One region of the Streptomyces sp. NPDC041108 genome, then DNA from elsewhere that is predicted to be linked to it. Evidence: riboswitches for the same ligand, from Rfam matches in the RefSeq annotation. Region 1 holds a riboswitch; each other region holds the start of a gene.

What was found. Region 1 has a riboswitch for cobalamin ahead of ACZ6BB_RS28185 (energy-coupling factor ABC transporter permease). Riboswitches for the same ligand answer to the same signal wherever they lie in the genome.
Region 2: it holds a riboswitch for cobalamin, as region 1 does, so the genes downstream of both, ACZ6BB_RS10400 (ribonucleoside-diphosphate reductase subunit alpha) here and ACZ6BB_RS28185 (energy-coupling factor ABC transporter permease) in region 1, are expected to answer to the same signal.
Region 3: it holds a riboswitch for cobalamin, as region 1 does, so the genes downstream of both, ACZ6BB_RS20230 (cobalamin biosynthesis protein) here and ACZ6BB_RS28185 (energy-coupling factor ABC transporter permease) in region 1, are expected to answer to the same signal.

Annotation. Positions count from the first base shown of each region.
Region 1 covers NZ_JBVIYK010000011.1:78,080-88,069, reverse strand. Annotated here, with positions in the region: gene ACZ6BB_RS28220 ((2Fe-2S)-binding protein) at 1-298, shown strand, start outside; gene ACZ6BB_RS28215 (glycoside hydrolase family 43 protein) at 445-2,550, shown strand; gene ACZ6BB_RS28210 (ArsR/SmtB family transcription factor) at 2,601-2,960, opposite strand; gene ACZ6BB_RS28205 (MFS transporter) at 3,101-4,459, shown strand; gene ACZ6BB_RS28200 (MarR family winged helix-turn-helix transcriptional regulator) at 4,790-5,284, shown strand; partial or broken gene ACZ6BB_RS28195 (substrate-binding domain-containing protein) at 5,241-6,292, opposite strand; gene ACZ6BB_RS28190 (DUF1775 domain-containing protein) at 6,535-7,272, opposite strand; cobalamin riboswitch at 7,493-7,675, shown strand; gene ACZ6BB_RS28185 (energy-coupling factor ABC transporter permease) at 7,706-8,419, shown strand; gene ACZ6BB_RS28180 (energy-coupling factor ABC transporter substrate-binding protein) at 8,416-8,937, shown strand; gene cbiQ (cobalt ECF transporter T component CbiQ) at 8,943-9,692, shown strand; gene ACZ6BB_RS28170 (energy-coupling factor ABC transporter ATP-binding protein) at 9,689-9,990, shown strand, end outside.
Region 2 covers NZ_JBVIYK010000003.1:183,192-193,181, forward strand. Annotated here, with positions in the region: gene ACZ6BB_RS10375 (extracellular solute-binding protein) at 169-1,449, opposite strand; gene ACZ6BB_RS10380 (GntR family transcriptional regulator) at 1,818-2,582, shown strand; gene ACZ6BB_RS10385 (DUF3311 domain-containing protein) at 2,964-3,233, shown strand; gene mctP (monocarboxylate uptake permease MctP) at 3,230-4,858, shown strand; gene ACZ6BB_RS10395 (nucleoside hydrolase) at 5,012-6,001, shown strand; cobalamin riboswitch at 6,201-6,336, shown strand; gene ACZ6BB_RS10400 (ribonucleoside-diphosphate reductase subunit alpha) at 6,459-8,879, shown strand; gene ACZ6BB_RS10405 (ribonucleotide-diphosphate reductase subunit beta) at 8,879-9,889, shown strand; gene ACZ6BB_RS10410 (hypothetical protein) at 9,982-9,990, opposite strand, start outside.
Region 3 covers NZ_JBVIYK010000006.1:447,257-457,246, reverse strand. Annotated here, with positions in the region: gene ACZ6BB_RS20240 (inorganic phosphate transporter) at 1-623, shown strand, start outside; gene ACZ6BB_RS20235 (hypothetical protein) at 655-876, shown strand; cobalamin riboswitch at 1,295-1,448, shown strand; gene ACZ6BB_RS20230 (cobalamin biosynthesis protein) at 1,556-2,515, shown strand; gene ACZ6BB_RS20225 (cobyric acid synthase) at 2,512-4,029, shown strand; gene ACZ6BB_RS20220 (putative cobaltochelatase) at 4,106-6,190, shown strand; gene cobO (cob(I)yrinic acid a,c-diamide adenosyltransferase) at 6,191-6,790, shown strand; gene ACZ6BB_RS20210 (cobyrinate a,c-diamide synthase) at 6,795-8,162, shown strand; gene ACZ6BB_RS20205 (ZIP family metal transporter) at 8,207-8,935, opposite strand; gene ACZ6BB_RS20200 (cobalamin biosynthesis protein) at 8,934-9,827, shown strand; gene ACZ6BB_RS20195 (sirohydrochlorin chelatase) at 9,824-9,990, shown strand, end outside.

The sequences.
Region 1 (9,990 bases):
CTCGCGGGCACTGTGGGGCCTGGTCTCGGACGACCTGGTCTCCGGCCTGTGGTACCTCGGCCGTGCGCGCGGCGACGAGGCCGCCGGTGTCCGGGCCGCCTCCGCGGTCCTGCCCACCGCGCACGCCCCCTTCCCCGGCGGCGCCGACTTCCGCCTGCTGCGCACCGGTGACGGCCGCGAACACCCGGCCCGCACCCGCCTGGGCTGCTGCCTCTACTACACGATCCGCCCGGCCGAGGCCTGCTCCACCTGCCCGCGCACCTGCGACGCGGAACGGCTGCGCCGGCTGGAGGAGTGACCGCGCGGGAGCGCTCACCCGCGCCGAAACTTTTCGATGCCGCCCCGAGCCCCTGAGCCGATTGACGCCGCTGGAGACAGATAGCAACACTCTTCGACGGGCTTGCGCACAGGAAGCCTCAAAAGGTCGCAGCACTGGAGGTCGGCTTGCAGGAGTACGCCGGATACGTCTTCGTCTACTTCACCGGCGAGGGCAGCCCGGACGGTGAGCGGATCCGGTTCGCGCTCAGCCGGGGCGACGACCCGCTGCGCTGGCGCGAGCTGAACGGCGGAGCGCCGGTGCTCACTTCGGACCTCGGCACGGGCGGACTGCGCGATCCCTTCCTCGTGCGCGCCCCGGAGGGCGACCGCTTCTATCTGATCGCCACCGACCTCAGGATGCACGGGGAGCCGGACGGCGACTGGGACCGGGTGCAGCGCACCGGGAGCACCTCGCTCATGGTCTGGGAGAGCACCGATCTGGTGCGCTGGACCGACCACCGACGGGTGCGCGTCGCCCCCGACACCGCCGGCAACGTCTGGGCGCCCGAGGCCGTTCACGACCCGGAGCTCGGCGAGTTCGTCGTCTTCTGGGCGTCGAAGCTGTACGCGGAGGACGACCCGGACCACACCGCCGACACCCACAACCGGATGCTCTACGCGACCACCCGTGACTTCCGCGTCTTCAGCGAGCCCCGGCCGTGGAACGACCCCGGCCACTCGGTGATCGACTCGACCGTCGTCCGGCACGAGGGCACCTACTACCGCTTCACCAAGGACGAGCGCGGCAACTCCCCCGCCGCGCCCGGCGGCAAGTTCATCACCGTGGAGAAGTCGAAGGAGCTGCGCGGCACCTCGTACGACTTCGTGGCCGACCGGATCGGGCACGGGGTCGTCGAGCAGGGTGAGGGGCCCATCGTCTTCCGCTCGAACACGGACGACCGCACGTGGTACCTGTTCGTCGACGAGTTCAGCGGGCGCGGCTACGTGCCGTTCGAGACCACCGATCCGGACTCCGGGCAGTGGACGCCGTGCGCGGAGTTCGCGCTGCCGCCCGGCGCGCGGCACGGCTCGGTGCTGCCGGTGACGCGGGCCGAGTACGAACGGCTCCTCGCCGGATACGCGCCGGCGGCGTCCGTCGTCGACGCCGACGTGCCGGACGGCCTGAAGGCGTACGCGCTCGTCGACGACGCCGCGTCCAAGGTCGTCCTGCCCCTGCACCCGGGCACCGGACTCGATGCTCTCGCACCGGAGTTCACCCTGTCCGCGGGCTCCCGGATCGATCCCGCGTCGGGCACCCCGCGCGACTTCCGCACCCCGAAGGGCTACACCGTCACCACGGCCGACGGGACCGCCCGCACCTGGACGGTCGAGGCGGTGCCGATGCGCAGCCCCTTGCTGCCGGGACTGTACGCCGACCCCAACATCCAGGAATTCCAAGGCCGTTACTACATCTATCCGACGACGGACGGCTTCGAGGGCTGGGGCGGCACCCGCTTCGAGGTGTTCTCCTCCGACGACCTGGTCACCTGGGAGAACCACGGCGTCGTCCTCGACCTGGAGTCGGACGTGAGCTGGGCGGACCGCCACGCCTGGGCACCGGCCGCCGGGGAGCGCGACGGGTCGTACTACTTCTACTTCTGCGCCGACCAGCAGATCGGTGTGGCCGTGGCCGGCAGCCCGACCGGCCCCTTCCGGGACGCCCTGGACCGGCCGCTCGTCGCGCGCGACGACTACGCGGGCCAGATGATCGACCCGGCCGTCTTCAAGGACGACGACGGCACCATGTATCTCTACTGGGGCAACTGTGAGGCGTACGGCGTCCCGCTGAACGAGGACATGGTGTCCTTCGACCCGGCGCGGGTACGGCGGTTCACTCCGGAGAACTTCCGCGAGGGTGCCTTCGTCGTCAAGCGGCAGGGCGTCTACTACTTCATGTGGTCGGAGGACGACACCCGCAGCGAGGACTACCGCGTGGCCTACGCGACCGGGCCCTCGCCGCTCGGCCCGTGGACGCAGAGAGGGGTCGTCCTGCGCAAGCGCCCGGAGCACGGGATCCTCGCCACCGGCCACCACACGGTCGTGAACGTCCCCGGCACCGACGACTGGTTCATCTGCTATCACCGGTTCGCCATCCCGGGGCCCGGCACCCCGCGCGGTGACGGCGTTCGCCGGGAATCCACCCTGGACCGGCTGGTGTTCGCGGCGGACGGCTCGATCGAGGAGGTCGTGCCGACGCTGGAGTCCATCGCGCCGGTGGCCGGCCCGAGGTGATCCGGGCGACGGCCGGGCCATGATCCGGCGGCCCGGTCGCCGTCGGGTGGTCAGTCGTGCGGCGCCCGGCCGCTGACCCGGTGGTCCGCGTGACTGAGGGCCTCCACGACCAGGCGCCTGAGATGGCCGTCGGCGAGGCTGTAGTAGATGTGACGGCCCGCACGGCGGGTGTCCACGAGCCCGGCGAGCCGGAGCTTCGCCAGATGCTGGCTGACCGCCGTGCGGGAGGCGTCGCAGCGGTCGGCCAGGGACCCCACGTCCGACTCGCCCTGGGCGAGCAGCCACAGCAGATGGAGCCGGGTGGCGTCGGAGAGCATCGCGAACACGCCGGTCGCCTCGGCGAGCCGCGCGCTGTCGGGGGCACGCAGGTGCGCACCGGACGCAGATGACACGGCGTGGCGTTCTGGCATGGGGCCAGCGTAGGCGTTTCGCCTTCGACGCGGGGTGTCACATACGGGGCACTGTCATGTGCGCACGTGCGCACATGAGGGTTACACTCGTGCGTACCGACACCCGACCGCTCGACGCCACGCCGAGGGGAGCCGTTCGCATGCTCGCCGTTCTGCGTCATCGCGCCTACCGGCGGCTGTTCGCCGCCCAGGTCGTCGCTCTCGTGGGCACGGGGCTCGCGACCGTCGCCCTCGGACTGCTGGCCTACGATCTCGCGGGCGCCGACGCCGGTTCCGTCCTCGGGACGGCCCTGGCGATCAAGATGGTGGCGTACGTGGTGATCGCCCCGGCCGTCGGCGCGGTCGCCGACCGGCTGCCGCGCCGCGCCCTCATGGTGACGGCCGATCTGGTGCGCGCCGGGATCGCCGTGTCCCTGCCGTTCGTCGGCGAGGTCTGGCAGGTGTACGTCCTGGTGTTCCTCCTGCAGTCCGCCTCGGCCGCGTTCACGCCCACGTTCCAGGCCGTCATCCCCGACGTGCTGCCCGAGGAGCGCGACTACACACGCGCGCTGTCGATGTCCCGGCTCGCGTACGACCTGGAGAGCCTCTTCTCCCCCGCCCTCGCGGCCGCCCTGCTGTCCGTGGTCACCTACGACCGGCTGTTCACCGGCACCGTCCTCGGTTTCCTCGCCTCGGCCGCGCTGGTGCTCTCGACCGCCCTGCCCGAACGGCCCGCCCCCGCCCGCCCCCGCGCGGACGGGGTGTACGCCAGGGCCACGGCCGGCAGCCGCCTCCTCCTCGGGGTCCCCGCGCTGCGGGCCCTGCTCGCCCTGAACCTCGCGGTCGCGGCGGCCGGTGCGATGGTGACGGTCAACTCGGTGGTGTACGTCCGCGAGGTGCTGGGCCTGTCGGCGGGCGCCGTCCCACTGGCGCTCGGGGCGTACGGCGCCGGGTCGATGGCCGTGGCCCTGATGCTGCCGCGCGTCCTGGACAGGGTTCCCGACCGGGCGGTGATGCTGCCGGGCGCGCTGTCCCTGGCCGTCGTCTTCGCCGGACTCGGGGCCGTCACGGCCGCGCGGGACGGGATGTGGCGGCTGCCCGCGCTGCTGGTCCTCTGGGCCGCGTTCGGCGCCGCGTCCTCGGCGGTGCTCACCCCGGCCGGGCGGCTGGTGCGCCGCTCGGTGGCGCCCGGGGACCGTACGGCCGCGTTCGCCGCACAGTTCTCCCTCTCGCACGGCTGCTGGCTGCTGACGTACCCGCTGGCCGGATGGCTGGGAGCGGCGGGACTCGGCCGGGCGGTGTTCGCCCTGGGGGCGATCGCCCTGGCTGCGGCTCTGCTGGCCGTACGCCTGTGGCCGCCCGCTTCGTCGACGACCGGCTCGCCCGCGGTTCCCGCGCCGACGGCCCACGTGCACGCGGATCTCCCGCTCGGCCATCCCCACCTGGTGGGCGCCCTGCGTGTGCCGACGGGCTGGCGGCACAGCCACGGACACCTCGCCGACGGGCTGCACGCCCGGTAGGGCGGGCGCGAAGCCGGGGCCCTCGCCGGAGTGCCGTGGGACGCCCGGCCGTCGGCACGCCGAGCGTCGCCCGGACCCCGTACCCCTCGCTCCATGGGCGCCATCGCAGGAAGGCCACGATCGCCACGAGCACGATGACCTCGGCGACACCGACCGTCCTTCGGAGCAATTGCTGAACAATTTCCCGAGGAAGTGTTTTCCGGGGCGCCGGAATCATTGTTTCCCATGGAAAACATGTGTTCATGACCTGCCCATGAGGAGCGAGATGATCGCAGGTAAGCTCCGGGCAGCACCGTCGCCGGGGCGGCGGCAGGCGAGTCGAGGAGTGCGATGGCGAGGCGGCCCGAGGAACTGCTCCATCTGCTGAGCCGGGCGGAGCGCCTGTCCGTACGCCGAGTCCAGTCCGTGCTCGACGAGTTCGGCTGTTCGGTGGAGGCGTGGCGGGTCCTCGACCTGCTCTCCGACGGGCAGGGTCACCACATGACGGCTCTCGCCGAGCACGCCTTCCTGGCGGCGCCGAGCCTGACCAAGCTGATCGACCAACTCGTCGACCAGAACCTGGTGTTCCGCCGCGTCGACCCCGTCGACCGGCGCCGCGTCCTCGCCCATCTCACCCCGCGCGGCAAGCAGCGATGGCAGTTGCTCGCCCGTGAAGTGCGCGCCGGCTGGACCGGGTCGGAACCACCGCTCACCGACGAGGACGACAGGCAGCTGGGAATCCTGCTGGCCCGGCTGGCCCGCACTCTGGAGCTGGGCGGGAGCGCCGAGGGCCGGGGCGGGGTCAGCGCAGGTCGTGCGGAGCGCGCAGCTGGGCGAGGACGTTGAAGTCGTATCCCTCCGCACGCGCGAGGTAGATGCGCTGGCGGACATGGCGCCCGTCCAGGCCCAGCAGCCCGCGCGGGCCCTCGTACGCGACGGTGTCGGCGACCGCCCCGATCGCCGACACGTCCAGGGCGCCCGCCCGTTCGACCAGCGCGGCGAGCAGCAGGACACCCTCGTAGCAGGGCTCGCCGACACTTCTCGGGACCGGTGCCTCCGGGCCGAAGCGGGCGGCGTACTGGCCGTGGAAGTCCATGGTGTTCCGGTCGGCGAGCGAGGCGAAGTAACCGGCGGCGCTGTACAGGTCGAAGGTGGCCTCGGGGCCGCTGCCCAGCAGCATGTTCTCGTCCATCAGCGTGCTCAGCCGCAGGCACCGCCGGTCCAGCCCGGCCGCGGCGAAGGCCCGGTTGAAGCGGACCGCGTCACTGCCGACCAGGAGCATCAGGACCCCGTCGGCGTCGGCCCGCTCGATGCGGCGCAGCACGCCCCCGAAGTCCTCGGTGCCCAGCGGCAGATACGCCTCACCGCCGACCCGGCCCCGGCACTCGCGGGCGTAACCCCGGGCCGCCCGCGGCGGTGCGGCGGTGCGGCGGTGCGGCGGTGCCAGACGTAGTCGTTGCCGACGACGAACCAGCGGCCGATCCCGCGTGACTCGGCGAGCAGCCGCATCGCGGGCAGCAGTTGCCAGGACGGCGTCTCGCTCGTCATGAAGACGCCCTCGGTGCGCTCCCCGCCCTCGTACAGGGCCGTGCAGACGTAGGGCACCCGGTGTGCGATCCGTGGCGCCACGGCCTGCCGGACTGAGGAGACGTGCCAGCCGGTGACGCCCTGCACCGCGCCCGCGGCGACCAGGGTCTCGACCTCCTCGGCGACCCGCCACGGCTCGGCTCCGCCGTCGACCTCGACCAGCCGCAGCTCCCTGCCCAGCACTCCCCCGGCCTTGTTGACCTCCTCGGCGGCCGGCCGCGCGCACGCCCCGCAGGTGGGGCCGAAGATCCCGGCGGGGCCGCGCATCGGGTAGACGAGCGCGACGCCGAAGGCCGAGGGGCGGGCCGGTGCCGCGTCGGTGCTGTCGAGTCCCCTCAGACTCGTGCGCCGTAGCCGCAGCTGCAAGAAGGTCGCAGTAAAGGTCGTGTCAGGTTTCGGTCAGACGAGGACCACCCGGTGGACCGAGCGTGCGCACCGGTCCACCGGGAGTGTGTCCTCGCAGCCGGGAGTCGCCCCGCCTGTCCCTGCCTGGTCTCCCGATCGGAGCGTCAGGCGGTCCCGCCCCGACGGGACCTGAGCCACCATGCCCCGCCACCGAGGGCGAGGAGGACCACCGCGCCGACGGCGAGGGGCACGGCGAGGGAGGCGTCGTCGTCGGTGCTGGCCGCCGCGGGTTCAGCCGACGAGGTGGAGGCCGTGGCGCCGGGCTCGGGTGAGGAGGGCGCCGTCGTGGGCTCCTCCGACGGGCTGGGCGTGGGGCTGACCGGCTTCGCGCCGGGTGCGGCGGCCTTCAGGTCGAGACGGGGGGCCGGGTGACCGTGACCGTGGCCGTCCCCCTCGGACTCCTCCTCCAGCTCGATCCACCGGTCGACCTTGCCGTCGCTGTAGGACTGCAGGGTCTTGAAGACCAGCGACCTGGCGTCGGGCAACTGCCGTACGGTGACGGTGTACTCGACGTCCTCGCCGACCGCGAGCTTCGTGCCCGACACGGTGTAGCCCCGGTCGGTGGGGGTGAACTTCCAGCCGTCCGGGCCACCTTTGTAGGTGAGGTCGGCGGGGACGATGCCCTTCGGAAGGATCACCTCCAGCTTGGTGATACCGGCGGACGCGGATTCCGACTCGGCGGAGAACTCCAGGTCGACGTTCTGGTCGAGGGCTCGGGCGCCCTCCGCCTCGACCTCCGCGTGGGCCGCGGCCGGCCCCGCGGTGGCGACGGCGAGCGCGAACGCGGCCACCGTGAGGACGCCGAGACGGCGCGAACTGCGAATCAAGGTCGGGCGGTGCACTGCGGACTCCCTGTGCCGACGGCATGAAGGGTGCATTCAAGCGCAGAGCCGGATCTCCGGCCAAGGGCGGCCCTTCTGTGCGAACGGTTCCCGCCATCCCACGACGTCGAGTGATCACTGGTGTGTGGTGTGGGGTCAGTGGGGCGTGCGCGGGGGTGTGAGCTGTTCCACGGCGCCCGCGCGCCCCTCGTCTCCGCTTGTCAGCGCCCTTATCTGGGCACTACTGTCACCACGCCTTGGTGAACGGGAAATCCGGTGTGATGCCGGTGCGGCCCTCGCCACTGTGATCGGGAAGTCCGGCTCCAGTCCTCACGGACAGCCACTGGGTCTTTTGACCCGGGAAGGCGGAGCACGGGCGGTGGTACCCGTCAGCCAGGAGACCGGCCAAGGCGCGTCAACCATCCACGAGGTGCTGGAGAGGGTCTGCTGAGCCATGCACATAGCCGAGGGTTTCCTTCCTCCGGCGCACGCGATCGCCTGGGGTGTCGCGTCCGCGCCGTTCGTCGTCCACGGAGTCCGGGCACTCACCCGTGAGGTCAGGGAGCATCCCGAGAGCACCCTGCTGCTCGGCGCCTCCGGTGCCTTCACCTTCGTCCTGTCCGCGCTGAAACTGCCGTCGGTCACCGGAAGTTGCTCCCACCCCACCGGCACCGGACTGGGCGCCATCCTGTTCCGGCCGCCGATCATGGCGGTGCTGGGCACCATCACCCTGCTCTTCCAGGCGCTGCTGCTCGCGCACGGCGGCCTGACCACGCTCGGCGCCAACGTCTTCTCGATGGCGATCGCCGGCCCCTGGGCGGGCTACGCCGTCTACCGGCTGCTGCGGCGGTTCGACGTGCCTCTGATGGTCACGGTGTTCTTCGGCGCGTTCGTCGCCGACCTGGTGACCTACTGCGTCACCAGCGTGCAGCTGGCGCTCGCCTTTCCGGACCCGAGCAGCGGTTTCCTGGGCGCGCTCGGCAAGTTCGGTTCCATCTTCGCCGTCACCCAGATCCCGCTCGCGGTCAGCGAGGGGCTTCTCACCGTGCTGGTGATGCGTCTGCTGGTGCAGTCGAGCAAGGGCGAACTGACCCGGCTCGGCGTGCTCCTGACCGGCAACCGCGACAGCGCCGGGCCCGAGACCGAGACGAAGGCGGTGGCCCGGTGAACCGGAACACGAAGATCAACCTCCTGCTGCTGCTCGTCGTGGCCGCGCTCGCCGTCCTGCCGCTGGCCCTCGGCCTCGGCGACCACAAGGAGGAGCCCTTCACGGGCGCCGACGGCGAGGCGGAGACCGCGATCACGGAGATCGAGCCGGACTACCAGCCCTGGTTCTCCCCGCTGTACGAGCCGCCGTCCGGTGAGATCGAGTCGGCTCTCTTCTCCCTGCAGGCCGCGCTCGGCGCGGGGGTCCTCGCCTACTACTTCGGCCTCCACCGGGGCCGCCGCCAGGGTGAGGCGCGGGCCCGGGCGCAGCTGGACGGGGCGGACACCGGCCCGGTTCCGGAGCCGGGGGCGGACGCGACGGCCACGGCGGCGTGGACGGCCGCTGCGGCTCCCCCGACCACTGCGGCTCCCCCGACCTCTACGGCTTCCACGGCCTCCACGGCCACGAAGACCGCGACCGGCGAGGAGCGCGCCTCCGGTGGTCCCGCCGGGGGGAACTCCCCCACCGGGCGGGTCTGACCCTCGTGCTGCCGATCGACGCGGCGGCGCACAGCAGCCGCTGGCGCCACCGCCATCCCGTGGACAAGGCCGTGCTCGGGCTCGGCCTCACCGTGCTCGCGATCTCGCTGCCGCCCTGGCCCGGCGCGGCCCTGGTCCTGTCGGCCGCGCTCACCGTGCTGCTGGGTCCGGCGGGCGTGCCCGGCCGCCGGCTGTGGCGCGCCTACCGGGTGCCGCTGGGCTTCTGCGTGACCGGCGCGCTGCCGCTGCTCGTCCAGGTCGGCGGGCCCGACGGGTTCGTCACCCTGGCCGACGGCGGCCCGGCCCGCGCCGGGGAACTGCTGCTGCGCACCTCGGCCGCCTCCCTCGGCGTGCTGCTGTTCGCCTTCACCACGCCCATGTCGGACCTGCTGCCGCGTCTGGTGAAGGCGGGGGTGCCCGCGCCGGTGGTGGACGTCGCGCTGGTCACGTACCGGATGAGCTTTCTCCTGCTGGACTCCGTGCGCCGGATCCGCGAGGCGCAGGCCGCCCGGCTCGGGCACACCACCCGGGCCGCGACCTGGCGTTCGCTCGCCGGTCTCGGCGCCACCGCGTTCGTACGGGCCTTCGACCGGGCGGCCCGGCTGCAGACCGGCCTCGCCGGGCGGGGGTACGACGGCACGCTGCGCGTGCTGGTGCCCGAGGCCCGGATCTCCGCCCGCTTCATCGGCGCGGGAGTCGCGCTGCTCGCCGCCGTCGCCGCCCTCACCTTCGTCCTGGAAAGGCCGCTGACATGAGCGACCCCGTGCTGGTCACCCTGCGGGGCGCCTCCTTCGCCTACGAGGACGGCCCGGTCGTGCTCGACGGCCTCGACTTCGAGGTGCGCGAGGGGCGCGCGCTCGCCCTGCTGGGCCGCAACGGCAGCGGCAAGACGACACTGATGCGGCTGCTCAGCGGTGGACTGCGGCCCCGTACCGGCGAACTCGCGGTCGAGGGGCGGCCGGTGACGTACGACCGCAAGGGGCTGACCCGGCTGCGGACGACGGTCCAGCTGGTCGTCCAGGACCCGGACGACCAGCTGTTCGCGGCGTCCGT
Region 2 (9,990 bases), on a different contig from region 1:
GAGCCAACCACCCGTCGCGGCACTTTCTGTGTCACCCACCGGCCTGCGTCACGCACCGGTCCGTGTCACCCACCGGCCTGCGTCACGCACCGGTCCATGTCACGCACCGGCCTGTGACGCCCCCGGTCGGGCCCGGCGTCGTCCGCCGGACCCGCCCACGGGTCGCCGTCACTCGTTGTTGATGACCTTGTCGATCGCCGCGTCCGCTTCCTTCGCGGCGTCCTCGACCGACTGCTTGCCCGTGCCGATCGACTGCAGCATCTTCTGGAGGATCTGCGCCTTCTCGACCTGGCCCCAGCCGGGAGCCATCGGCACGAACCAGTTGGACTCGGCCGCGGTGGCCGGGACCGCCGTCGCCGGGTCGTCCTTCAGGGTGGCGAGGTCGGTCTTGTTGTTGGGCAGGTTGCCCTTCTCCATCAGGCCCTTCTGGCCGGACGGGCCGGTGAAGGCGTTGATCCACTCGGCGGCGACGGTCTGCGCGTCGGACTTCACCGGGACGGCGAGGTCGGAACCGCCCAGGAAGACGGGGAGGTTCTTGCCGGACGGTCCGGGCATCACGAAGTTCTCGACGTTGCCCTCGAGCTTGCCGGTCTTGTCGTTCTCCTTGGCCGCAGCGGTCGCGCCCTCCCAGGCGGGGGCGAAGATCATGCCGGACTTGCCCTGGCCGTAGACGATGTACCGGTCGGACTCGTCCTTGGTCTTGTCGCCGTGCATGTAGGTGTCGACGACGTTCTTGAACTCGTCGAGGCCCTTGATGGACTCCGGGGAGGAGAGGCTGGCCTGCCACTTGCCACCGGACTCGACGGCTATGGAGCCGCCGGCGTCGTAGACGAAGGACATGGCCGCGTACCAGTCACGGGTGGGCTGGTACCAGGCGCTGAACTTGTCGCCCCGCTTCTTCTGGACCTTGTCGAGGGCGGCCGTGAGCTCGTCGTACGTCTTCGGCGGGGACTTGACGCCCGCGGCGGCGAAGACGTCCTTGCGCCAGTTGGCGACGCGGCCACCGGCGTAGTACGGGACGCCGTAGGTCTTTCCCTCGTAGGTGACGGAGGCCTTGAGGCCGTCCAGCCAGGCGTCGGAGTTGTCGAACTTCGCCTGGTCGAGAGGGGCGAAGGCTCCCTTGACCATGTAGGCGAGCATCTCCGTGTTGCCCATCTCGACCACGTCGGGGGCCTTGTCGGTGGCGAGGACGGCGTCGAGCTTGGCGTTCTTGTCGGGCCAGCCGTAGTACTCGTGCGTGATGGTGATGCCGGGGTGCTTCTTCTCGATCGCCGCGTCGGCGGCCTTGACCAGCTCGGGCCAGTTGTTCTGCGCGTCCACCGTGAGCCAGACCGTCAGCTCCTTGGTGTCCGCCCCGGTGTCCGAGCTCTTCTTCTCGCCGCCCCCGCACGCCGCGATGGAGACCATCATGCCCGCGACACAGATCGCGGTCGTCAGCTTCCTCTTCACGCCACCCTCCTCAGGGATGCCATTGCTCAGGGATGCCACAAACCCCCCTGCTCCCCTCGGTGACAGGACGAACCGCCCCTGGGGTCAGGACCTGGACCAATGGTGTAGACCAGTAGGCGGAGCTTGGCTCAGACCATTCGCTGTGTCAAGAGTGCTCGAACCCCCTCTCACCAGCTGTTATGCGACCTACATATGCAAGAACCTTTATGTAATAAGCCAGCGAAAACAGGACCGCTTGGGCCACACTCTTCGGGTAGACCACTGCACCGCCACGGAGTGGACCAGCGGAGACTCCTTCGTGGACTAGACCAGCGGGGCCCGCAGAGGTATACAGAGGGATCACGCCACGAGAGCCGGGAAGGCGGAGCATGAGCACCGACGTCAGCAGTGCGGAGAACGAGAACGGGGCGACCGTCCGTACCGCACGCGTGCCCAAGTACTACCGCCTGAAGAAGCACCTGCTCGACATGACCGAGACGCTCCCGCCCGGCACGCCGGTCCCGCCGGAGCGCACCCTCGCCGCCGAGTTCGACACCTCGCGCACCACCGTGCGGCAGGCGCTCCAGGAGCTGGTGGTCGAGGGGCGGCTGGAGCGGATCCAGGGCAAGGGCACGTTCGTCGCCAAGCCCAAGGTCTCCCAGGCACTGCAACTCACCTCGTACACCGAGGACATGCGCGCTCAGGGCCTCGAACCCACCTCCCAGCTGCTCGACATCGGCTACATCACCGCCGACGACACGCTCGCGGGGCAGCTCGACATCACCGCCGGCGGCCGGGTCCTGCGCATCGAGCGCCTGCGTATGGCCAACGGCGAGCCGATGGCGATCGAGACGACCCATCTGAGCGCCAAGCGTTTCCCGGCCCTGCGCAGGTCACTGGTCAAGTACACCTCCCTCTACACCGCGCTGGCCGAGGTGTACGACGTCCGGCTCGCCGAGGCCGAGGAGACCATCGAGACCTCGCTGGCCACCCCGCGCGAGGCGGGGCTGCTGGGCACGGACGTGGGCCTGCCGATGCTGATGCTGTCCCGCCACTCGCTGGACCAGGAGGGACAGCCGGTGGAGTGGGTGCGGTCGGTGTACCGGGGCGACAGGTACAAGTTCGTGGCGAGGCTCAAGCGCCCGCAGGACTGATCCACGCGCGACGCCCTCGGCAGCAGCCGCCCGGGGCCTCGGCACCGCGTCACAGGTGGTGCACGCGGTGTGGCGCGACCGGCGCTCCTGTTCTACGGTCCTTGCGTCGCCGCACCGACTCGGGAGGCCCCGCTGTGCGTACGCGCAGGCACGACCCCGGCCCGGCGGTGTCGTGCCCCGCGGGAGTGCGGAGGTCCGCGGACGGATCGCCAGGAAGCGGACCCCTGACAGGAGTTCGTCGGCCGCTGAACACACAACCTCCGCATCCGTTATCCGGACAGGGGGTTCCGGACGACGGAACCCGTCCCTTAGATTTCCTGCGCGTCGAGCACGTGATCAGCGGCGATCCATGGCGTATCAGTGAGGGGACGGAACCGGGACATGTCAGAAGCGCCTGAAGTGAGACCACCGGTGGTGACACCTGTCAGAGTCGTCATCGCCCTGTGCCTGCTCGCCCCGTTCGTGGCGATGCTCTGGGTCGGCTCGTACGCGAAGACGGACCCGACGTTCATCGGAATCCCCTTCTTCTACTGGTACCAGATGGCCTGGGTGCTCATCTCCACCGCGCTCACCGCCACCGCGTACGTCCTGTGGCAGCGTGACCAGCGCGCCCGCAAGGCCCCGGCGCGGAGCGGGGGTGTCGCGAAGTGAAGGACGGCGTGAACGGCGTGGCACTCGCCGTCTTCATCTTCTTCTTCCTGGCCGTCACGGTCATGGGCTTCCTGGCCGCGCGCTGGCGCAAGGCCGAGAACGAGCACAGCCTCGACGAATGGGGCCTCGGCGGCCGATCGTTCGGCACCTGGGTCACCTGGTTCCTGCTCGGCGGCGACCTCTACACGGCGTACACCTTCGTCGCCGTCCCCGCGGCGATCTACGCGGCGGGCGCGGCCGGTTTCTTCGCCGTGCCGTACACGATCCTGATCTACCCGCTGATCTTCACCTTCCTGCCGCGCCTGTGGTCGGTCTCCCACAAGCACGGCTATGTGACGACCTCGGACTTCGTGCGCGGCCGCTTCGGCTCCAAGGGCCTGTCGCTGGCGGTCGCCCTCACCGGCATCCTGGCGACGATGCCGTACATCGCCCTCCAGCTCGTCGGCATCCAGGCCGTGCTGGACGTGATGGGCGTGGGCGGCGGCGAGAACACGAACTGGTTCGTCAAGGACCTGCCGCTGCTGATCGCGTTCGGCGTCCTGGCCGCCTACACCTACTCCTCCGGTCTCCGGGCGCCCGCGCTGATCGCGTTCGTGAAGGACACCCTGATCTACATCGTCATCGCGGTGGCGATCATCTACATCCCGATCAAGCTGGGTGGCTTCGACGACATCTTCGCCAAGGCGGGCGAGGCGTACAGCCAGACCAACCCGGCGACGGACAAACCGCGTGGGGCCCTCGTCCCCGGCGACGCCAACCAGTGGACGTACGCGACGCTGGCCCTCGGCTCGGCGCTGGCCCTCTTCATGTACCCGCACTCGATCACGGCGACGCTGTCGTCCAGGAGCCGCGAGGTCATCCGCCGCAACACCACGATCCTGCCGCTGTACTCGCTGATGCTGGGCCTGCTCGCCCTGCTGGGCTTCATGGCGATCGCGGCCGGCATCCAGGTGCAGAACGGCCAGCTGGCGATCCCGCAGCTGTTCGAGACGATGTTCCCCGACTGGTTCGCGGGCGTCGCCTTCGCGGCCATCGGCATCGGCGCGCTGGTCCCCGCGGCGATCATGTCCATCGCGGCGGCGAACCTCTTCACCCGCAACATCTACAAGGACTTCATCAAGCCGGACGCCACACCCGCGCAGGAGACCAAGGTCTCCAAGCTGGTGTCCCTGCTGGTGAAGGTGGGCGCCCTGGCCTTCGTCCTCACCATGGACAAGACGGTCGCCATCAACTTCCAGCTGCTGGGCGGCATCTGGATCCTCCAGACCTTCCCGGCGCTCGTCGGCGGCCTGTTCACCCGCTGGTGCCACCGCTGGGCCCTGCTCGCGGGCTGGGCCGTCGGCATGGTGTACGGGACGGTCGCCGCGTACGGCGTGGCCTCCCCCACGCAGAAGCACTTCGGCGGCTCCTCCGCGGAGATCCCCGGAATCGGCGAGATCGGCTACATCGGCCTGACCGCCTTCGTCCTCAACGTGGTGGTCACGGTGGTCCTCACCTTCGCCCTGCGGGCGTTCAAGGCCCCCGACGGCATCGACGAGACCAGCCCGGAGGACTACACGGCGGACGCGGGCGACGCGGGCGTCCAGGTGGAACTCCCCCCGGCGACAGCGGGCACCAGCCACTGACGACCACGGGGTTTCGGGCGGGGAGCACGCCGTGGCTCCCCGCCGCGCCCTTTTCGGGCCCGCGGGGCCTGGTCCTTCAGGGGCCCGGGCAACCACGCGAGAACCCCCACGCATCCGCACCGGGGGCGAGAGACACCCGGCTACCCTGACGAGGTGACCGCTCGCGCACCGATCGTCCTGGACAGCGACCCCGGTATCGACGACGCCGTAGCCCTGCAGTACCTCCTGGGCACAGACCTGTGGGACCTCAAGGCCTACACCTCGGTAGGCGGCAACCTCCCCGCCGAGGCGACCTACGCCAACGCCAGAGCCCTCTCCCGAGCCCTCCGCATCGACGGCGACACCCCCGTGCACCGGGGCGCCGGCCGCCCCCTCTCCCGCCTCCCCTACCGAGAGGCGTCCGCGTTCCACGGCCGGGCGGGCCTCGGGAACGAGACCCTGCCCGACTCCACGGCCCCGCACCCGGCGGAGTCCTCCGCACAGGCCCTGCTCCGCCTCTCCCGGGAGTACGAGGGCGAGCTGACGGTGTGCGCCACCGGCCCCCTCACCAACGTCGCCGTCGCACTGCTGGAGGACCCCGGCTTCGCCCGCCGCGTCGGCAGGTTCGTGTTCATGGGCGGCGCCGCCCAGGTGCCGGGGAACATCACCCCGGTCGCCGAGTTCAACATCTGGGCCGACCCCGACGCGGCCGAGGTCGTGCTCTCCTCCGGCATCCCGTTCACCATGGTCGACCTGGACGCCTCGCACCGCTGGCTGTTCCGCCCCGCCGACCTGGCCGCCCTGGAGGCCGCGGGCCCGGGCACGGCCCTCGCCGCCCGGCTGATGCGCACGTACATGGACGCCTACAGCCGCCACGGCGGAGACGGCACCTGCCCGCTGCACGATCCGCTGGCCGTGGGGGTCTGCGGGGACGAGGCGTTCGTCGCGGCCGCCGAGGGCGCCGTCATCGTCGAATGCGCGAGCGAACTCACGCGGGGCCAGACCGTGTTCGTACCGGCCACCGCCCCGCGGGTCCACTACTCCGAGTCCCCCGCCCTGACCGCCCGCCTCCGCGCCACCGGCCGCGTCGCCCTGGGACCGGGAACCCGCGACTTCAGCAAGGACTTCGTGGCGACACTGCCCCGATGGCCGGCGGTGGGCTGACCGGCGCGCCTCACCCCCGAAGAAGGACGAACCGCGGGACGCGACCCAGCGAGCCGCCACGGCCGACGTGCTCGTGACCGCGGCGGACGGGCGGCTCCTCGCCCTCACCCCGATCACCTATGAGTTGACGCTCTTACACCCTGCGAAGCCGAAGGCGACACAACATGTGGGGGTGACACCGCGCCCCGGCACTAGATGTATGCTCATGCTCGCTGTCGCCGCAGGGGAATCCGGCGCGAATCCGGAACTGTCCCGCAACGGTGTACTCGCGTGCGTCCATGCCCTTCCACGCACGCCTGTTCAGTCCGAACACCTGCCGACAGCGCGCCCGGCCGTCCGGTCCGGGTGCCTGACGTCCGGGCCTCGTGGAATGGGCCGGTGGACGCGACGCCCCGTGCGCTCGTGAGCTGCCGCCTGCCCTCCGCCAGGCCCCTTGCCGAGCGAGGGAGAGCCCCACGTGACCATCGCGCCAGCCGACCCGGTTTCAGCCGACCTGGCTTCAGCCGACCCGGCGACGGAGACCGACGGTCCCGGTTCCGCGTTGCTGCGGACCCTGACCGAGCTGACCGTCGACCTCCCCGACGCCGCCCCCGCCCGGGTCGCCGCCGCCGCGCTGCGCGGGCGGTCCTCGCGCGCGGCCTCCGCCGAGATGGTCGCGGAACTGCGCGAACTCGCCACGGAGGCGGCCGCCGGACTGATCTCCGAGGACCCCGCCTACTCGAAGCTGGCCGCCCGCCTGCTGGCCATCGGCATCCGCGCCGAGGCCGCCTCGCAGGGCGTCACGACGTTCACCGAGTCCATCGCCGTGGGCCACCGGGAGGGTCTCGTCGCCGACCGCACCGCGGAGTTCGTCCGCGTGCACGGCGAGCGTCTCGACGCCCTGGTCGACCCGGCCGGCGACGACCGCTTCGGCTACTTCGGCCTGCGCACCCTGTACAGCCGCTATCTGCTCCGGCACCCCCTCACCCGCAAGGTCGTCGAGACGCCCCAGCACTTCATGCTGCGGGTGGCGAGCGGTCTGGCCGAGGACGACACCACGCGCGCCGTGGACGAGGTCGCCGCGCTCTACGGCCTCATGAGCCGCCTCGACTACCTCCCCTCCTCCCCCACGCTCTTCAACTCCGGCACACGCCACCCCCAGATGTCCTCCTGCTACCTCCTCGACTCCCCGCTGGACGAGCTGGACTCCATCTACGACCGCTACCACCAGGTGGCCCGCCTCTCGAAGCACGCCGGCGGCATCGGCCTGTCGTACTCCCGCATCCGCTCGCGCGGATCGCTGATCCGGGGCACCAACGGGCACTCCAACGGCATCGTGCCGTTCCTGAAGACGCTGGACGCCTCGGTCGCCGCCGTGAACCAGGGCGGCCGGCGCAAGGGCGCGGCCGCGGTCTACCTGGAGACCTGGCACTCCGACATCGAGGAGTTCCTGGAGCTGCGCGACAACACCGGTGAGGACGCCCGCCGTACGCACAACCTGAACCTCGCGCACTGGATCCCGGACGAGTTCATGCGCCGGGTGAACGCCGACGAGCAGTGGTCGCTGTTCTCCCCGGCCGACGTGCCCGAGCTGGTCGACCTGTGGGGCGAGGAGTTCGAGGCCGCCTACCGCGAGGCGGAGGCGAACGGCCTGGCGCGGAAGACGATCCCGGCCCGTGATCTGTACGGCCGCATGATGCGCACCCTCGCACAGACCGGCAACGGCTGGATGACCTTCAAGGACGCGGCCAACCGCACGGCCAACCAGACCGCCGAGCCGGGCCACGTCGTCCACTCCTCCAACCTCTGCACGGAGATCCTGGAGGTCACGGACGACGGGGAGACGGCGGTCTGCAACCTGGGTTCGGTGAACCTGGGCGCGTTCGTCGACCGGGCGGCCGCCGACATGGACTGGCAGCGGCTGGACGAGACCGTCCGCACCGCCGTCACCTTCCTCGACCGCGTCGTCGACATCAACTTCTACCCGACCGAGCAGGCGGGCCGCTCCAACGCCAAGTGGCGCCCGGTCGGCCTCGGCGCGATGGGGCTGCAGGACGTCTTCTTCCAGCTGCGCCTGCCCTTCGACTCCCCCGAGGCGAAGGCGCTGTCCACGCGGATCGCCGAGCGGATCATGCTCGCCGCGTACGAGGCGTCCACCGACCTCGCCGAGCGCAACGGCCCGCTGCCTGCCTGGGAGAAGACCCGCACGGCCCGGGGCGTGCTGCACCCGGACCACTACGGCGTCGAGTCGGCCTGGCCGGAGCGCTGGGCGGCCCTGCGCGAGCGCGTCGCGACGACGGGCATGCGCAACTCGCTGCTCCTCGCCATCGCGCCGACGGCCACCATCGCCTCGATCGCCGGTGTGTACGAGTGCATCGAGCCGCAGGTGTCCAACCTGTTCAAGCGCGAGACGCTGTCCGGCGAGTTCCTCCAGGTCAACTCCTACCTGGTGAAGGACCTGAAGGAGCTGGGTGTCTGGGACGCGCGCACCAGGGAGGCGCTGCGCGAGTCGGGCGGTTCGGTGCAGGACTTCGCGTGGATCCCGGCCGACGTCAGGGCGCTGTACCGCACGGCCTGGGAGATCCCGCAGCGCGGCCTGATCGACATGGCCGCCGCCCGCACCCCGTACCTGGACCAGTCGCAGTCGCTGAACCTGTTCCTGGAGACGCCCACCATCGGCAAGCTCTCCTCGATGTACGCGTACGCCTGGAAGTCCGGGCTGAAGACCACCTACTACCTGCGCTCGCGCCCGGCGACCCGCATCGCCCGCGCGGCCCAGGGCCAGACCCGGGCCGAGGCACCGCGGCCCGAGAAGACCGTCCCCCTGCAGCAGGCCACCTCGCAAGAGGCCCTCGCCTGCTCTCTTGAGAACCCCGAGTCCTGCGAGGCCTGCCAATAATGTCCAGCAACCAGAACCTGCTCGACCCCGGCTTCGAGCTGACTCTCCGGCCCATGCGCTACCCGGACTTCTACGAACGCTACCGGGACGCGATCAAGAACACCTGGACCGTCGAGGAGGTCGACCTCCACTCGGACGTCGCCGACCTCGCGAAGCTGTCCGAGGGTGAGCAGCACATGATCGGCCGGCTGGTCGCGTTCTTCGCGACGGGCGACTCGATCGTGGCGAACAACCTCGTGCTCACCCTCTACAAGCACATCAACTCCCCCGAGGCGCGGCTCTACCTGAGCCGCCAGCTCTTCGAGGAGGCCGTGCACGTCCAGTTCTATCTGACGCTGCTGGACACCTACCTGCCGGACCCGGCGGACCGGGCGGCGGCCTTCGCGGCGGTGGAGAACATCCCGTCCATCCGTGAGAAGGCGGAGTTCTGCTTCAAGTGGATGGACTCGGTGGAGAAGCTGGACCGCCTGGAGTCCAAGGCGGACCGCCGGCGCTTCCTGCTCAATCTGATCTGCTTCGCCGCGTGCATCGAGGGGCTGTTCTTCTACGGCGCCTTCGCCTACGTCTACTGGTTCCGCAGCCGGGGGCTGCTGCACGGTCTGGCGACGGGCACCAACTGGGTGTTCCGCGACGAGACCATGCACATGTCCTTCGCGTTCGAGGTGGTGGACACCGTCCGCAAGGAGGAGCCGGAGCTGTTCGACGAACTGCTCCGGCAGCAGGTCACCGACATGCTGAAAGAGGCCGTCGAGGCCGAGCTGCAGTTCGGGCGCGATCTGTGCGGTGACGGCCTGCCGGGCATGAACACCGAGTCGATGCGGCAGTACCTGGAATGTGTCGCCGACCAGCGGCTCACCCGCCTCGGCTTCGCGCCGGTGTACGGCTCGCAGAACCCGTTCTCCTTCATGGAGCTGCAGGGTGTCCAGGAGCTGACCAACTTCTTCGAGCGCCGTCCGTCGGCGTACCAGGTGGCGGTGGAGGGCACCGTCGACCTGGACGAGGATTTCTAGGCCCAGGTCGGAAGCGGACCGCGTCCCCGGCCGGCGTGACCCTCGTGGTCGTCGTCGCGCCGGGGACGTATCAGCGGCACCCGGAGCCGCGATCAGGCGGC
Region 3 (9,990 bases), on a different contig from region 1:
TGGCGCCCGACTCCGACCCGCCGGTGTGGGTCATCGTCTCCGCCGGTACGGCCATCGCGCTCGGTACCTACCTGGGCGGCTGGCGCATCATCCGCACGATGGGCAAGGGCCTGACCGACCTCCAGCCGCAGCAGGGCTTCGCCGCCCAGACCAGCGCGGCCACGGTCATCCTGGCCTCCTCGCACCTCGGCTTCTCGCTCTCCACCACGCACTCGGTCTCGGGTGCGGTGATGGGCGCGGGCCTCGGCCGCAAGGGCGGTGTGGTCCGCTGGTCCACCGCGACCCGGATGTTCGTCGCCTGGGGCCTGACCCTGCCGGCGGCGGCGCTGGTCGCCGCGCTGGCCGAGTGGGTGACGTCCTTCGGCACCTGGGGCACGGCCGTCGTCGCGGTCTTCCTCATCGCCTCCAGCGTGGCGATCTGGCTGGTCTCCCGCCGCGAGGTGATCGACCACACCAACGTGAACGACACCGAGGAACCGCCCGGCGTGGTGACGACGGCGATGGCCGCCGTGACCCCGCCGCCGGTCGGCACCGTGACCGAGGACCTGACGGCGACCATCCCGGCCCCCGCCGCCGAGACCACGGCACCGGCCGGCTCGTCCACGCCGACGCCCGCCGTCTGAGCCCCACGACTCCCTGAGGAAGATCACCACCATGCACATCGACTGGGCAGCTCTCGGCTCCGTCTTCGGAGTCAGCCTCGTGGTCACCGTGGCCCTCGTCGGCCTGTTCACCCTCGGCATCGTCGGCCTCTCCAAGCGGGAGGAGGCGTCGGCCCGGGGCGACTCGGTGGCGGTGGCGACCACGGGCGCGTACGCGTGCTTCGCGCTGTGCGCGGCGGCAGTGGCGTACGGCATCTCCCTGATCATGGCCTGATCAGCCGCTGGTCAGGCCGTGAGACCGGCGGTCCCGCGGCCCTCGGCGGCCGACGGCGACGACTGAACGAGCAACCCCCGTGCGCGTCCCGCGACGCTCACGGGGGTTCTCCACGTATACGGGGGTTCTCCGCCTATACGTGGAGTCTCCGCCTATACCGGGGTTCTCCGCGTACACGGAGCGACGCCCTCGTCGGCGGTGGTACGGCCCGCGCGGCCGGGCCTCCCCCAGCGCCCGGTTCAGGATCTTGAGCCGTTCCCCTGGAAGACGAGCAGCGTGTCACTGTTGCGGCACGGGGCGTTCCACCACACCGGCGCCGGGGAAGGGCACGGAAAGAGCCAATACGGGGGTCTGACGTGATTTCGGCGGTGTGGGGCTGAGCACACCGTTGCGTCGCAGGTCAACGGCAAGTTGACGGGTCTTCCGGGGGCGTGGTGGACTGCCGGGGCCATGTACGACGGCAGGAGAGGAAGCCGGTGCGAGTCCGGCGCGGTCCCGCCACTGTCACCGGGGAAGCGACAGCGAAACGCCTCCCGGGAGCCAGGAACTCTCGCCGTCGGTCTCGTCGAACCAGGGCGTGGACACCCTGAGTGAGGACATATCGCCATGCGCGTCCTGTACGGCTGCCCCGCGGGGCTCGGCGTCCGCCCCCTGCCCGACCCCGTGAACGGCTGAACGGGTGCGTGCCGATCGCGTCTTCGCGTACGGCGCCGCCGCCGGGCTCCTCGGTGATCTGCTGCTCGGCGACCCGCGCCGGGGGCATCCGGTCGCCGCGTTCGGCCGGGCCGCCGGGGCCGTGGAGCGGGTGCTGTGGCGGGACCACCGCGGGTGGGGCGCACTGCACACCGCGGTGTGCGCGGGCGGCGCCGTCGCCCTGGGGGCCGTCGCCTCGGCCGCCGTACGGCCGTCGCGGGCCGCTTCCGTCGGGCTGACCGCCGCCGCCACCTGGGCCGTCGTCGGCGGGACCTCGCTCGGGCGGGAGGCGCGGGCGATCGGACGGTCTCTCGACGCGGGTGATGTCGAGGGCGCGCGGGCTCGGTTGCCCCATCTGTGCGGGCGGGATCCCCAGGCGCTGGACGCGGACGGGATCGCGAGGGCCGTCGTGGAGTCCGTCGCCGAGAACACCTCCGACGCGGTCGTGGGGGCGCTCGTGTGGGGGGCCGTCGGCGGAGTGCCGGGACTGGTGGGGTTCCGGGCCGTCAACACCCTGGACGCCATGGTCGGGCACCGCTCGCCGCGGTACCGGCGCTACGGCTGGGCCTCCGCACGGCTGGACGACGTCGTGGGGTGGCCGGGTGCCCGGCTGACGGCCGTGCTGGCCGCGGCCTGCGGCGGGGACGCCCGGGGCGCCGTACGGACCTGGCGGGCGGACGCGGGGAAGCATCCGAGTCCCAACGCGGGGCCGGTGGAGGCCTCGTTCGCGGGGGCGCTCGGAGTGCGGCTGGGGGGCACGTTGTCGTACGGGGGGCGGGTCGAGCACCGGCCCGTGCTGAATGGGAAGGGGCGCGCCGTCGCCGTGGAGGACATCGAGCGGGCCGTCCGGCTGTCCCGGCGGGTGAGTTGGCTCGCGCTGGGCGTCGGCGCGGGTGCGGCGGTGCTGCGGGGAAGGGTCGTGCGTCGGTGGGGGAGTCAGGGATGAGTGGCGGGTTGCTGGTCGCCGGGACCACCTCCGATGCCGGCAAGAGCGTGGTGACCGCCGGGATCTGCCGGTGGCTCGTGCGGCAGGGCGTCAAGGTCGCGCCCTTCAAGGCGCAGAACATGTCGCTCAACTCCTTCGTGACGAAGGAGGGCGCCGAGATCGGCCGGGCCCAGGCCATGCAGGCGCAGGCCTGCCGGGTGGAGCCCACCGCGCTCATGAACCCGGTGCTGCTCAAGCCCGGGGGCGAGCGCAGCAGCCAGGTCGTGCTGCTGGGGAAGCCCGTGGGCGAGATGAGTGCGCGCGGCTATCACGGCGGGCGGCAACAGCGGCTGCTCGGGACCGTGCTGGACTGTCTCGCCGAGTTGCGGGGCACGTATGACGCGGTGATCTGTGAGGGGGCCGGCTCCCCCGCCGAGATCAATCTCCGGCGGACCGACATCGTCAACATGGGGATCGCCCGGAACGCCGGGCTCCCCGTGCTCGTCGTCGGCGACATCGACCGCGGCGGGGTCTTCGCGTCCTTCTTCGGGACCGTGGCGCTGCTCTCCCCCGAGGACCAGGCGCTCGTCGCCGGGTTCCTCGTCAACAAGTTCCGGGGGGACGTCTCCCTGCTGGAGCCGGGGCTCGACATGCTGCAGGGGCTCACCGGGCGGCGGACGTACGGGGTGCTGCCGTTCCGGCACGGGCTCGGGATCGACGAGGAGGACGGGCTGCGCGTCTCGCTGCGCGGGACGGTCCGGGAGTCGAACGTGGCGCCGCCCGTCGGGGAGGACGTCCTGCGGGTCGCCGTGTGCGCGGTGCCGCTGATGTCCAACTTCACCGACGTGGACGCGCTCGCCGCCGAACCCGGTGTCGTGGTGCGGTTCGTGGACCGGGCCGAGGAACTGGCCGACGCCGACCTCGTCGTCGTGCCGGGGACCCGGGGGACGGTGCGGGCACTGGAGTGGCTGCGCGAGCGCGGGCTCGCCGACGCCCTCGTGCGGCGTGCGGCCGAGGGGCGGCCGGTGCTCGGGATCTGCGGCGGCTTCCAGGTGCTCGGGGAGCACATCGAGGACGACGTCGAGAGCCGGCGGGGGCGGGTGGAGGGGCTAGGAGTCCTTCCCGTCCGGGTGCGGTTCGCCGAGGACAAGACCCTCACACGGCCCGCCGGGGAGGCCCTCGGGGAGCGGGTCGAGGGGTACGAGATCCATCACGGGGTCGCCGAGGTCCTGGGCGGGGAACCCTTCCTGGACGGGTGCCGGGTCGGCCAGACCTGGGGCACGCACTGGCACGGGTCGCTGGAGTCGGACGGATTCCGGCGGGCCTTTCTGCGCGAGGTGGCGGCCGCCTCGGGGCGCCGGTTCGTCCCGGCCCCCGACACGTCCTTCGCGGCGCTGCGCGAGGAGCAGCTGGACCGGCTCGGCGATCTGATCGAGGAGCACGCGGACACGGACGCGCTGTGGCGGCTCGTCGAGTCGGGGGCGCCCACGGGACTGCCGTTCGTGCCGCCGGGGGCTCCGGGGGTGCCCGGATGAGCGCCGGATCGCTGTTGAACGACCGGCCGCGGGTCAACCGCCCACGGCCGGAGGGTGACTTGGAGGGCGACCAGAAGTGAGTGTTCCGTTTCCGTTCACGGCCGTCGTCGGCCAGGACGACCTGCGCCTGGCGCTGCTGCTAAACGCGGTGTCACCGGCGGTCGGCGGTGTGCTGGTGCGCGGCGAGAAGGGCACCGCCAAGAGCACCGCCGTGCGGGCGCTCGCGGCGCTGCTGCCACCGGTGGAGGTCGTCGTCGGGTGCCGGTTCTCGTGCGATCCGGCGAAGCCGGACCCCGCGTGCCCGGACGGGCCGCACGAGCCGGCGTTCGAGACGCGCCCGGCCCGCATGGTCGAGCTGCCCGTCGGCGCCTCCGAGGACCGGCTCGTCGGCGCCCTCGACATCGAACGGGCGCTGTCGGAGGGCGTGAAGGCGTTCGAGCCCGGCCTGCTCGCCGACGCGCACCGGGGCATCCTCTACGTCGACGAGGTCAACCTGCTCCACGACCACCTCGTCGACCTGCTGCTCGACGCGGCCGCGATGGGCGCCTCGTACGTGGAGCGCGAGGGCGTCTCCGTACGGCATGCCGCGCGGTTCCTGCTCGTCGGGACGATGAACCCCGAGGAGGGCGAGCTGCGGCCGCAGTTGCTCGACCGGTTCGGGCTGACCGTGGAGGTCGCGGCCTCGCGGGAGCCGGACCGGCGGGTCGAGGTCGTACGGCGACGGCTCGCGTACGACGACGACCCGGCGGGTTTCGCGGCCCGCTGGGCTGCCGAGGAGGCCGACGTACGGCAACGGGTCGTCGCGGCACGGGAGTTGCTGCCGTCCGTGGTGCTGGGCGACGGGGTGCTGCGGCAGATCGCGGCGACCTGCGCGGCCTTCGAGGTGGACGGGATGCGCGCCGACATCGTGATGGCCCGCACGGCGACCGCGCTGGCCGCCTGGGCCGGGCGGACGGAGGTGCTCGCCGAGGATGTGCGGCAGGCGGCGCTGCTGGCGCTGCCGCACCGGCGGCGGCGGAACCCGTTCGACGCGCCGGGGCTCGACGAGGACAGGCTCGACGAGACGCTGGAGGAGTTCGCGGAGCCGCCGCAGGACCCGCGGGGCCCTCAGGACTCGCAGGACCCTCAGGACTCTCAGGACGACGACGATCCGGATCCCGGGCCCGACGGTCCCGGTGGCGGTGGGCGGCCGCCCGCTCCCGAGTCCGAGGGGCCGCAGGGCGGCGACGGTGGCGCACAGCCCGAGTCCGGCGAGGGCGTGCCGGCGCAGGCCCCGGCCGCCGGGGAGCAGTCGGCCGTACGGGCCGCCGAGCCGTTCCGTACGAAGGTGCTCAGCGTGCCGGGGCTCGGGGAAGGCGCCGCCGGGCGGCGCTCGCGGGCCCGGACCGAGCACGGGCGCACCACCGGGGCACGCAGGCCGCGTGGCACGCTGACCAAGCTGCATCTGGCGGCGACCGTGCAGGCCGCCGCTCCGCATCAGCGGACGCGCGGGCGGTCCGGGCCGGGTCTGGTGGTCCGCCGGGACGATCTGCGGCAGGCGACCCGGGAGGGGCGTGAGGGCAACCTCGTGCTGTTCGTGGTCGACGCCTCCGGGTCGATGGCGGCGCGGCAGCGGATGAGCGCCGTGAAGGGCGCGGTGCTGTCGCTGCTCCTCGACGCCTATCAGCGACGGGACAAGGTGGGTCTGGTGACCTTCCGGGGGTCGGCGGCCGAGGTGGCGCTGCCGCCCACCTCGTCCGTGGACGCGGCGGCGACCCGGCTGGAGTCGCTGCCGACGGGCGGGCGGACACCGCTCGCGGCCGGGCTGCTGAAGGCGCACGACGTGCTGCGGGTGGAGCGGCTGCGCGACCCGGCGCGCCGGCCGCTGGTCGTGGTGGTGACCGACGGCCGGGCGACCGGCGGGCCGGAGCCCGTCGCGCTCGCGGGGCGGGCGGCACGGCTGTTCGCGGCCGAGGGCACCGCGTCCGTGGTCGTCGACTGCGAGTCGGGCCATGTCCGGCTGGGGCTCGCCGGGCAGCTGGCGGGTGAACTGGGCGGTACGGCCGTGACGTTGGACGAGCTGCGGGCGGACTCCATCGCCGGGCTCGTCCGGGATGTGCAGGGCGGTCAGAGGGCTCAGGGCACGCAGGGAACACAGGGGACTTCGAGGAGGGCCGCGTAGATGCCGCAGGGACAGCCGAGTGTCGTGCCGGACGACGGACTGACGACACGTCAGCGCCGCAACCGTCCGCTGGTGTTCGTGCACACGGGAATCGGGAAGGGCAAGTCCACCGCCGCCTTCGGGCTGGCGCTGCGCGCCTGGAACCAGGGGTGGCCGATCGGGGTGTTCCAGTTCGTCAAGTCGGCGAAGTGGAAGGTCGGCGAGGAGAACGCGCTGCGGGTGCTCGGGGCGTCCGGTGAGGGCGGGTCCGTCGACTGGCACAAGATGGGCGAGGGCTGGTCGTGGGTGCAGCGCGACGGGCAGATGGACAACGAGGACAAGGCCCGGGAGGGCTGGGAGCAGGTCAAGCGGGACCTGGCTGCCGAGACGTACAAGCTGTACGTGCTGGACGAGTTCGCGTACCCGCTGCACTGGGGCTGGATCGACACCGACGAGGTCGTCGACGTGCTGCGGAACCGGCCCGGGACCCAGCATGTGGTGATCACGGGGCGGAACGCGCCCGAGAAGCTCGTCGACTTCGCGGACCTCGTGACCGACATGTCGAAGGTCAAGCACCCCATGGACGCGGGCCAGAAGGGCCAGCGGGGCATCGAGTGGTGACGACGTGACCTCCTTCGCCTCGACGGCCTCCGTCCCCCGGCTGGTGATCGCCGCGCCGTCCTCGCGCAGTGGCAAGACCACCGTGGCGACGGGGCTGATGGCCGCGCTCACCGAGCGGGGGCTCGCCGTGTCCCCGCACAAGGTGGGGCCGGACTACATCGACCCCGGCTACCACGCGCTCGCGAGCGGGAGGGTGGGCCGCAACCTCGACGCGTACCTGTGCGGACCGGACCTGGTCGCGCCGCTGTTCGCGCACGGGGCCCACGGATGCGACATCGCCGTCGTCGAGGGCGTGATGGGGATGTACGACGGGGCCTCGGGGCAGGGGGAACTGGCGTCCACCGCGCATGTGGCGAAGCTGCTGCGGGCGCCGGTCGTGCTGGTCGTGGACACCTCCTCGCAGTCGCGGTCCGTGGCGGCGCTGGTGCACGGGTTCGCCTCCTGGGATCCCGAGGTGCGGATCGGGGGCGTGATCCTCAACAAGGTCGCCTCCGACCGGCACGAGGAGCTGCTGCGGGACGCCCTGGAGTCGACCGGGGTACCGGTCCTGGGGGTGCTGCGGCGGGCGCCCCAGGTGGACACGCCGTCCCGGCATCTGGGGCTGGTGCCGGTCGCCGAGCGGCAGGCCGCGGCGGTGGAGGCGGTCGCGGCGATGGCCGCGCAGGTACGGGCGGGGTGCGATCTGGAGGCACTGGTCGCGCTCGCCCGGAGCGCCGGGGCGCTGTCGGGTCCGGCGTGGGAGCCGCCCGTCGTCGGCCCCGTGGGCGGACGGGAGGTGGTCGCCGTGGCCGGCGGGCCCGCGTTCACGTTCTCCTACGCCGAGCACGCCGAACTGCTGACCGCCGCCGGTGCAGAGGTCGTCGTCTTCGATCCGTTGCGCGACGAGCAACTGCCCGAAGGAACACGCGGGTTGGTGATCGGGGGCGGGTTCCCCGAGATGTACGCGGCCGAGCTGTCCGCCAACGAGCCGCTGCGCAAGGCGGTCGCCGAGCTGGCGTTCGGCGGTGCTCCGGTGGCCGCCGAGTGCGCCGGTCTGCTCTACCTGTGCCGGGAGCTGGACGGGCGGCCCATGTGCGGGGTGCTCGACGCGACGGCCCGGATGGACGAGCGGCTGACGCTCGGCTACCGGGACGCCGTGGCCGTCGGCGACAGTGTGCTCGCGCCCGCCGGGACCCGGATGCGCGCCCACGAGTTCCACCGGACGGTCGTCGAGCCGGGGGCCGGGCCGGCGCCCGCCTGGGGAGTACGGACTCCCGGGCCGCGGGTGGAGGGGTTCGTCCAGCAGGGGGTGCACGCGAGCTATCTGCACACCCACTGGGCGGCCGGGCCCGGGGTCGCCGCGCGGTTCGTCGAGAGATGCCGGACGTCATGAGCGCTCGCCCGGCCGGCGCCGCGCCCGGCTCGGCGTCCCGCCCCTCACTCCGCGACGCCCACCACCAGCCAGATGAAGGCCGCCCCGGCGATCGTGCACAGCAGGGTGGAGCGGGCCGGGTGTGCGTGGTGGGCCTCGGGCAGGATCTCGGCGGCGGCGAGATAGAGCAGCGCGCCGCCGAAGAAACCGAGGTAGCAGCCGAGAGGGCCCTCCGGGATCGTGAACAGCAGGGTGGACGCGGCCCCCAGCACCGGGGCCACGGCGTCGGCGAACAGCATCGCGAGCGCCCGGCGACGGGCGTTGCCGTACAGGCTCGTGAGCGTGTAGGTGTTGAAGCCGTCCGCGAAGTCGTGGGCGATCACCGCCAGCGCGACCGCGACGCCCATGCCCTCGCCGACCTGGAAGGCGGCGCCGATCGCGACGCCGTCCATGGCGCTGTGCCCGACCATCGCGGCCGCGGCCGTCAGACCCACCTGGGGCGAACGGCCGTCGTTCTCCAGAGCGCCGTGCGCGGCCTGGCGTGCGGCCAGCAGGCGCTCCACGAGGTGGGCCAGGAGGAATCCGGCGACGAACAGCAGCAGGGCGGCCGGTACGCCGAAGACCTCGTCGCCGGCGGCCGCCAGGGCCTCGGGGAGCAGGTCGAGGCCGACCACGCCCAGCATCAGGCCGCCGGCCAGGCCCAGCACCAGATGACGGCGGTCCGTCACCCGTTGTGCCGTCCAGCCGCCGACCAGCGTCATCAGGAACGCGCCGAGTGCCACGAAGACCGCCATGCGTCCTTGCTACCGGATCAGCGGGGTCTGCCGGCCGCGGCACCCCGAACGAGTGAGGAGCGGGGCGGGCGGGTTCCGGTCGCGGGCCGGCCCGCGCGGTGGAACCTCCTCGCCTTCCCCGTGGGGCGCGGCCGTGGGTGACCACGCGCCCGGCCCCGTCGTCGTAGGGGTGGGCGCCTCCCGGGGCGCGCCGGTGGCGGAGGTCGTCGGCCTGATCGAGGACGTGCTGCGGGAGGCCGGCCTTCCGTCCGGGTCGGTCGCCGTCCTCGCCACGGTGGACACCAAGGCCGGCGAACCCGGCCTCGTCCGCGCCGCGGCGCGGCTCGGCGTGCCCCTCGTGACGTACTCGGCGCGGGAGTTGGCCGCGGTCGAGGTGCCCCATCCCTCCGATCTGCCCCTGGCCGCCCTGGGCACCCCGTCCGTCGCGGAGGCCGCCGCGCTCGCGGGCGGGGGCGAACTCCTCGTGTCCAAGCGGAAGTCGGCCCCGGCGGACGGCCGGCCGGCGAGGGTCACCTGCGCCGTCGCGTCGGCCGGTGCGGGGCGGGACGTCTCGTCGCCGGACGGGGCGGGCGCTCCGGGGAACCCTGGTTGCGCAGGACCCGCCGCCGGTCGGCATGATGATCACCGTGCGCACGACCTCGACCGTGACCGCGACCGGGGCCGTGTCCCCGGGCGTGGCCCGGAGGGACACGATCACGACGACCGCCGCCGCCCCGACCCGACCGCCTCGACGCACCACCCGGCCGCCGCCCGCGCTCCAGATCCAGATCCAGATCCAGCCCCGTCCCCAGCCCCAGCCCCAGCCCCAGCCCCAGCCGTATCCGCATCCGTATCCGCATCCGCATCCGCATCCGCATCCGCATCCGCATCCGCATCCAAGGAGACATCGTGACCACCCCGCCGCCCGCCCTGCTCGTCGCCGGTGATGACCCCCGGGACGAGGCCGGGGCCGAGGCGTTCCGCGGCTTACTGCGCGAACTGGGGCGCCGTCACCCCGGGTTGCCCCTCGGGGGCGGCTTCGCCGGGGCGCCCCGGCCGTCGCTGGGCACGACCGT